Regions from separate parts of the Pseudomonas sp. Z3-6 genome, predicted to be linked through region 2. Evidence: predicted binding sites of a transcription regulator. Region 2 holds the regulator's gene; the other holds the start of a gene.

Region 1 (4,377 bases), 2.8 Mb from region 2:
CCTGATCGACCGAGGTCAGGAAACCCTGGGTGATCTGGCTGATGTCGCGCTCGCGCAACATGACGTCCTGGGGCTCGACGATCCCGGCCCGCTTGAGCGGACGGGTGGTGGTGACAATTTCCCGGAACAGGCGCACTTGAGCGGGCACGAACACCGTCCAGGGCGCGGCGCTGTCACAACGGACCTTCACCGTGACGCGACCCAGGGGCCGGGCCGGGCTCTCCAGGGAAGCAGTCAATTCCTTGTCACACATGGGCATGCGCAGGCGCGGGTCGAGCTGGTTGACTTCGATTTCGTAACGACCTTCGGTTTGACTGGTTGCCAGATAGTCTTCTACGGTGAATTCAAGAAAGCCCTGAGTGACGCCGATAAGGAGATCAGGCAAGGTAACCGGAACCGCCGCAAGGGCAGGACCGCCCGAGGTGAACAGGCAGGCAGCCAACAGTGCACCGAGCCAGTGGCGGCAGTGAGTGGTCAGGCGTCGAGAAAATGTCGTTTGTGCGTTCATGCCGGTTCAATAGCAAGCCCCGTGCCGTTTAGTGATGAATGCGCGTCGGACACATTAGCGTTAGGTAGGAGTCAGGGCATGGCGGGAGTAATGGATTCGGTAAACCAGCGCACTCAGCTGGTCGGTCAGAATCGCCTGGAGCTGTTGTTGTTCCGTCTCGACGGCCAACAAATGTATGGGATCAACGTATTCAAGGTCCGCGAGGTGCTGCAATGCCCCAAGCTGACCCTGATGCCCAAGTCCAGCCCCGTCGTGTGCGGTGTGGCCAATATCCGGGGTGCGACCATCCCGATTCTCGACCTGGCGATGGCGACCGGTTCCGGTCGGCTGCTGGACCAGAGCAATCCGTTTGTGATCATCACCGAGTACAACACCAAGACCCAGGGTTTCCTGGTGCGCTCGGTGGAACGCATCGTCAACATGAACTGGGAAGAGATCCATCCGCCGCCCAAGGGCACCGGTCGCGATCACTACCTGACGGCGGTGACACGGGTCGATAACCAGTTGGTGGAAATCATCGACGTGGAGAAAATCCTCGCCGAAGTGGCACCCACGCCGGAAGCGATCTCCGCGGGCGTGGTGGACGCCGAGACCCAGCACAAGGCGATTTCGCTGCGGGTGCTGACCGTCGACGATTCTTCGGTGGCCCGCAAGCAGGTCACTCGTTGCCTGCAAACGGTCGGCGTCGATGTGGTGGCGTTGAACGACGGGCGACAGGCGCTGGATTACCTGCGCAAGCTGGTCGACGAGGGCAAGAAGCCCGAGGAAGAGTTCCTGATGATGATCTCCGACATCGAGATGCCGGAGATGGACGGGTACACCCTGACTTCGGAAATCCGCAGCGACCCGCGTATGCAAAAGCTGCACATCATCTTGCATACTTCGTTGTCCGGTGTTTTCAACCAGGCGATGGTCAAGAAGGTCGGTGCCGACGATTTCCTGGCGAAATTCCGCCCCGATGACCTGGCGTCCCGGGTCGTCGATCGGATCAAGGCAGCAGAATAAAGTAGAGGTCGGGTGCGTTGTGCGCCCGGCAAGTCAACACGATGAAAGAGGCGGTATCTTGTCTACGGGTAATTTGGATTTCGAACAGTTCCGGGTCTTCCTGGAAAAAGCCTGTGGCATCCTGCTTGGTGAAAACAAGCAGTACCTGGTGTCGAGCCGTCTCAATAAATTGATGGAGCAACAGGGCCTCAAGTCATTGGGCGAGCTGGTGCAGCGTATCCAGACCCAACCGCGCAGCGGCTTGCGCGAGATGGTGGTGGACGCGATGACCACCAACGAAACCCTGTGGTTTCGTGACACCTATCCATTCGAGGTGCTGAAGAACAAAGTGCTGCCGGCGGCCATCAAGGCCAGCCCGGGCCAGCGCCTGCGGATCTGGTCGGCGGCCTGTTCGTCGGGCCAGGAACCCTATTCGTTGTCGATGTCGATCGATGAGTTCGAGCGGACCAACTTGGGCCAGCTGAAAGGTGGCGTGCAGATCGTTGCCACCGACCTGTCCGGCACCATGCTCAATAACTGCAAGACCGGCGAGTACGACAGCCTGGCCATCGGCCGTGGCCTGTCGCCGGACCGCCTGCAACGCTACTTCGACCCGAAAGGGCCGGGCAAGTGGGTGGTCAAGGCGCCGATCAAGAGCCGGGTCGAGTTCCGTTCGTTCAACCTGCTGGACAGCTACGCCAGCCTGGGCAAGTTCGACATCGTGTTCTGCCGCAACGTGTTGATCTACTTCTCCGCCGAAGTGAAGAAAGACATCCTGCTGCGTATCCATGGCACGCTCAAGCCGGGTGGCTACCTGTTCCTCGGCGCCTCCGAGGCGTTGAACGGTTTGCCGGATCATTACCAGATGGTCCAGTGCAGCCCGGGGATCATCTACCAGGCGAAGTGATTGGCTTTGTAAAAGAACGGGAGCCCCATGGGTTCCCGTTTTTTTTGCCTGCCGGTTTTCTCTAATCCACCACAGTCCCCTGTGGGAGCGGGCTTGCTCGCGAAAGCGGTGTGTCAGTCAAGATAACAGTCACTGACACACCGCCTTCGCGAGCAGGCTCGCTCCCACAATGGGATGCATGCATGTGGCGAAAGCGGCAGAAAAGCGGCAGCCAGCGGAAGCCGATTGCCGCTTTTCTGGCATTGCCGCTTTGCCGATCCCCGCAAAGCCCCGGTTTACGGGGTTTCTGAAAGTGGCACGACGCTTGCTAAAGCCATCGTACGTACATTCTGGTCACCCAAAGGTTTCCGACATGAGTATCAGCTTCGATAAAGCGCTCGGTATCCACGAACAGGCCCTGAGCTTCCGCGCCCAGCGTGCCGAAGTCCTGGCCAACAACATCGCCAACGCCGATACCCCGAACTACAAGGCGCGTGACCTGGACTTCTCCAAGGTGCTCGCCGAGCAGAACGAGAAGACCAAGAACGGCCACTTCGCCTTGAACATGACCAACAACCGTCATATCGAAGCCGAAGGCGTGGGCAGCGGCGACGAATCGCTGATGTATCGCACGCCGATGCAGCCGTCGATCGACCAGAACACCGTGGACGCTCAACTGGAACAGTCCAACTACGCGGAAAACTCCGTGAACTTCCAGGCCAGCTTCACCCTGCTCAACAGTAAATTCAAAGGGCTGGTATCGGCCCTGCGTGGAGAGTAAGCCATGTCGATCGCGAGCGTTTTCAACATCGCCGGCAGTGCCATGAGTGCCCAGACCACTCGCCTGAACACCGTCGCCAGTAATATCGCCAACGCCGAGACCGTTTCGTCGAGCATCGACCAGACCTACCGCGCCCGCCACCCGGTGTTCGCCACCATGTTCCAGGGCGGCCAGTCCGGCGGCAGCGACTCGCTGTTCCAGGACCAGGACGCGGCGGGGCAGGGCGTGCAAGTGCTTGGCGTGGTCGAAGACCAGAGCAACCTCGAAGCACGTTATGAGCCAAACCATCCGGCCGCGGACGCCAAGGGTTATGTCTACTACCCGAACGTCAACGTCGTCGAAGAAATGGCCGACATGATTTCCGCCAGTCGTTCGTTCCAGACCAACGTCGAAATGATGAACACCGCCAAAACCATGATGCAGAAGGTCCTGACCCTCGGTCAGTGATAAGGGGCGATTCATATGAGCGTCACCAGTACAACAGGCGGTTTGAGCCTCAACGAGATTCTGGCCAACTCCTCGGTCAAGACCAACACCACGACCGATGGCCTGGGCGCGGCGACCAATGCGGCGAGCGGCAACCAGGAATTGGGCAAGGATGCGTTCCTGCAACTGCTCGTTACCCAATTGAAAAACCAGAACCCGCTGGAGCCACAGGACAACGGTGAATTCGTTGCCCAACTGGCGCAATTCAGCAGCCTGGAAGGCATCACCACGCTCAACGACACCGTCAGCGGCATCGCTGGCAATTACAACTCGTCCCAGGCGTTGCAGGCTTCGTCCCTGGTCGGTCGCTCGGTGATCGCGCCCGGTGACAAGGCCGTGGTCGACACCTCCAAGAGCCTCAACGGCACGGTGGTGGTACCGGCGGCAGTGTCTTCCCTCTCGGTCAAGATCATGGACAAGGATGGCAAGACCGTCCGCACTATCGACCTGGGCAGCCAGAAGGCCGGCAACTCCGCCTTCATCTGGGATGGCAAGAACGACGCGGGCGCGACGGTCGAGTCGGGCACGTACACCTTCGCGGCCTCGACCACCATCGATGGCAAGGCCACGTCGTTGATCACCAACCTGCCGGCCACGGTCAGCAGCGTGACGATCAGCCAGACGGGCGGTGAGCTGATGCTCAACCTGGCCGGGCTGGGCAGCATTGCCCTGTCCAAAGTACAAACTATTGGTATGTAGAGCCGACTAACCGGCAAAAGGAGTCAACATGTC
Region 2 (4,377 bases):
CCAGCCTATCCGCATCCAGGCCGACGACGCGCAACTCGACGACAAGAATGGCGTCGCCACCTATAAAGGCGACGTGATCATCACCCAAGGCTCGATGAAGGTCACCGGCAACACCGTGACCATCACCCGCACCCAGTCCGGCGATATCGACGTGGTGACCTCGGTGGGCAACCTGGCCTATTTCGAGCAGATGCAAACCGCGGGCGACACCAAGCCGGTACAAGGCTACGGCGTTACCATCCAATATCACGCCTCCCAGGATCGCGTGGTCCTGATCGACCGCGCCAAGGTCGTCGACAAGGACAACAACGTCACCCAAGGCGAGAAAATCGTCTACGACACCAACAAGAAACTCGCCAGCGCCGGTCGCGCCACCGGCAGCAAGGTGACCGAGCAGCGTCCGCGGATCGACATGGTGATCCAGCCTAAAAAGAAAACCGAGCAGAAGGCCCAGTAATGGCAACTCTGAAAGCTCAGCACTTGGCCAAGAGCTACAAGAGCCGTCAAGTCGTGCGTGATGTCAGCCTGTCCATCGACAGCGGCCAGATCGTCGGCCTGCTCGGCCCCAATGGCGCGGGCAAGACTACTTGCTTCTATATGATCGTCGGCCTGGTCCAGGCCGATCAGGGTCGCGTACTGATCGACGACCTGGATGTCAGCCACCAGCCGATGCACGGCCGCGCGAAGGCCGGTATCGGCTATTTGCCGCAAGAAGCGTCGATCTTCCGCAAACTGTCGGTGGCCGACAACATCATGGCGATCCTCGAGACCCGCAAGGAACTCGACAAGGCCGGCCGTCGCCAGGAGCTGGAAAGCCTGTTACAGGAATTCCACATCAGCCACATTCGCGACAACCTGGGCATGAGCCTGTCTGGTGGCGAACGGCGTCGCGTGGAAATCGCCCGCGCCCTGGCCACCGCGCCGAAATTCATCCTGCTCGACGAACCGTTCGCCGGCGTGGACCCGATCTCGGTGGGGGACATCAAGCAGATCATCCATCACCTCAAGGCCAAGGGCATCGGCGTACTGATCACCGACCACAACGTGCGCGAGACGCTGGATATCTGCGAAACCGCCTACATTGTCAATGACGGCCAGTTGATCGCCGAAGGTGACTCCGCTGCGATCCTGGCCAACGACCTGGTCAAGGAAGTGTACCTGGGCCATGAGTTCCGCCTGTAAGCACACGTGTCTGGCGAATTGCCCGGGCGTCGTTTAATTTTATTATGGCGACGCTCTAGGCAAACACTTCAGTTTCAGGCATATAATTTGCTTAAGTTTGGCGCTCCGGCGCCCTGTAGTGGATGGCGCATGTGCGCCGGCGAATAAGGTGTTAAGCCCCTGCCATGAAACCATCGCTAGTCTTGAGAATGGGCCAGCAGCTGACGATGACACCGCAGCTGCAACAGGCCATCCGCCTGCTCCAATTGTCGACCCTGGACCTGCAACAGGAAATCCAGGAGGCCCTGGAGTCCAATCCGATGCTCGAACGCCAGGAAGAAGGCGACGACTTCGATAACACCGATCCGCTGGCCGACAACGTCGAGCAGAAGACCAATACCGAGATCCCGGAACCGTCCTACCAGGAAGCCGCCCCGACGGTGGACAACCTCGAGGAAGGCGAATGGAACGAACGCATTCCCAACGAGCTGCCCGTGGACACGGCCTGGGAAGACGTCTACCAGACCAGCGCCAGCAACCTGCCAAGCAGCGATGACGACGAGTGGGACTTCACCACCCGCACCTCTGCCGGCGAGAGCCTGCAAAGCCACTTGTTGTGGCAACTGAACCTGGCGCCGATGTCCGACACCGATCGCCTGATCGCCGTGACCCTGATCGATTGCATCAACAACCAGGGCTACCTGGACGAGACCCTCGAGGAGATCCTCGAAGCCTTCGACCCCGAGCTCGACATCGAGCTGGACGAGATCGAAGCCGTCCTCCATCGCATCCAGCAGTTCGAGCCGGCCGGCATCGGCGCTCGCAACCTGGGCGAGTGCCTGTTGCTGCAATTGCGCCAGTTGTCCGCCAAGACACCGTGGCTGGCCGAAGCCAAGCGACTGGTCACCGATTTCATCGACCTGCTGGGCGGTCGCGACTACAGCCAACTGATGCGCCGCATGAAGCTCAAGGAAGATGAGCTGCGCCAGGTCATCGAGCTGGTGCAGAGCCTCAACCCGCGCCCCGGCTCGCAGATCGAATCCACCGAGCCTGAGTACGTGGTGCCCGACGTGATCGTGCGCAAGCACAATGATCGCTGGCTGGTGGAGCTCAACCAGGAATCGGTGCCCAAGCTGCGCGTCAACGCCCAGTACGCTGGCTTCGTCAAGCGTGCCGACACCAGCGCCGACAACACCTTCATGCGCAATCAGCTGCAGGAAGCCCGCTGGTTCATCAAGAGCCTGCAAAGCCGCAACGAAACATTGATGAAAGTTGCCACCCAGATCGTCGAGCATCAGCGCGGCTTCCTGGAGTACGGCGATGAAGCGATGAAACCGTTGGTCCTGCATGACATTGCCGAAGCCGTGGGCATGCACGAATCGACGATTTCCCGGGTGACCACCCAGAAATTCATGCATACCCCCCGGGGCATCTATGAATTGAAATACTTTTTCTCCAGCCACGTCAGCACCTCCGAAGGCGGCGAATGCTCGTCCACGGCCATCCGCGCGATCATCAAAAAACTGGTGGCTGCGGAAAATCAGAAAAAGCCGTTGAGTGACAGCAAGATCGCTGGTTTACTGGAGGCACAAGGCATTCAGGTGGCCCGCCGTACCGTCGCCAAGTACCGTGAATCCCTCGGGATCGCGCCTTCGAGCGAGCGCAAGCGGTTGATGTAACAAGGCCACGCCACAGCGTTCCAGTGGCAGGCATTTCTGCCTGCCGCTTTATGCACTGGCAACGAAGGAGAAGCTGTATGCAAGTCAACATCAGTGGACACCAACTGGAAGTGACCGAACCCCTGCGCACCTACATCGGCGAAAAACTCGACCGATTGGAGAGGCATTTCGACAAGATCACCAACGTGCAGGTCACGATGAACGTCGAGAAGCTGCTGCAGAAAATCGAAGCCACGCTGCATATTCCCGGCGGAGAAGTGGTTGCCAACGCAGAGCACACAGACATGTATGCCGCGATTGACCTGCTGACCGACAAGCTGGATCGCCAACTCAAAAAGCATAAGGAAAAGACCCAGAGCCTCCTCCAGGGCGCTACCGGTCGTTAACCCCCCCAATCCATGATCCGACTAGAAACCATCCTGACCCCCGGCCGTTCCCAAGTGAACGCGCCGGGCGGCAGTAAAAAGAAAGCCCTCGAACAAATTGCCAACCTGATCCACCGCGAGGTGCCTGATCTGGTGATGCAGGACGTCTTCGAGGCCCTGGTTGCCCGTGAAAAACTCGGTTCCACCGGTTTTGGCAACGGCATCGCCATTCCTCACTGCCGTCTCAAGGGGTGTGCCGCGCCGATCAGCGCATTGTTGCACCTTGATACCCCCATAGATTTCGACGCCATCGACGGCGCCCCGGTCGACCTGCTGTTTGTATTGCTGGTTCCGGAAGCGGCGACCGATGCGCACCTCGAGCTGCTGCGCCAGATTGCCAGCATGCTGGACCGCAAGGAAGTGCGCGAAAAACTGCGCAGCGCACCGAGTAACGAAGCTTTGTACCAGGTGGTCCTGGACGAGCAGAACGGTCATTAAACATGCGCATGATCATCGTCAGTGGCCGCTCCGGCTCCGGTAAAAGCACGGCCCTCAACGTGCTTGAGGACAGCGGCTACTATTGCATCGACAACCTGCCCGCCGGCCTGCTGCCGGAACTGGCCGAGCGCGCCCTGATCCACACGGAACTGGCGCAGTCGCTGGTGGCGGTGTCCATCGATGCGCGCAACCTGCCGAGCCACCTGTCGCGCTTCCCTGAACTGCTCGAGGAAGTGCGCAGCCGGCATATCCAGTGCGATGTGTTGTACCTGGATGCCGATGAGGAGACGCTGCTCAAGCGCTTTTCCGAAACCCGCCGGCGCCACCCCCTGAGCAACGCCAACCGCTCCCTGGCCGAAGCCATCGAGGATGAAAGCCAACTGCTGGGGCCGATTGCCGACCTGGCCGACCTGAAGGTCAACACCACGCACCTGAACCTGTATCAGCTACGTGACACGATCAAGCTGCGCCTGCTGAACCAACCGGAGCCGGGCACGGCGTTCCTGGTGGAGTCGTTCGGTTTCAAGCGTGGCATGCCGGTGGACGCCGACCTGGTGTTCGATGTGCGCTGCCTGCCCAACCCCTATTGGAAGCCGGAATTGCGCGAGCAGTCCGGGCTTGACCAACCGGTGATCGACTACCTGGCCGCACAGCCGGACGTCGAGGAAATGTAC

What was found. Region 2 encodes sigma-54, which starts transcription at its own class of promoters, with help from an activator protein. Its sites were predicted from a motif close to ANTGGCATNNANNTTGCTNT; they were not measured.
Region 1: a site for sigma-54 is predicted at 2,691-2,710, ahead of flgB (flagellar basal body rod protein FlgB). Genes of this name have one in related genera too.

The regions. Positions count from the first base shown of each region.
Region 1 is NZ_CP071644.1:1,691,144-1,695,520, forward strand. Features, by position in the region: gene flgA (flagellar basal body P-ring formation chaperone FlgA) at 1-508, opposite strand, end outside; gene J3P88_RS07695 (chemotaxis protein CheV) at 587-1,513, shown strand; gene cheR (protein-glutamate O-methyltransferase CheR) at 1,572-2,399, shown strand; gene flgB (flagellar basal body rod protein FlgB) at 2,752-3,159, shown strand; gene flgC (flagellar basal body rod protein FlgC) at 3,163-3,606, shown strand; gene flgD (flagellar hook assembly protein FlgD) at 3,622-4,344, shown strand; gene flgE (flagellar hook protein FlgE) at 4,373-4,377, shown strand, end outside.
Region 2 is NZ_CP071644.1:5,871,151-5,875,527, forward strand. Features, by position in the region: gene lptA (lipopolysaccharide transport periplasmic protein LptA) at 1-457, shown strand, start outside; gene lptB (LPS export ABC transporter ATP-binding protein) at 457-1,182, shown strand; gene J3P88_RS25565 (RNA polymerase factor sigma-54) at 1,347-2,840, shown strand; gene hpf (ribosome hibernation-promoting factor, HPF/YfiA family) at 2,918-3,226, shown strand; gene ptsN (PTS IIA-like nitrogen regulatory protein PtsN) at 3,239-3,703, shown strand; gene rapZ (RNase adapter RapZ) at 3,706-4,377, shown strand, end outside.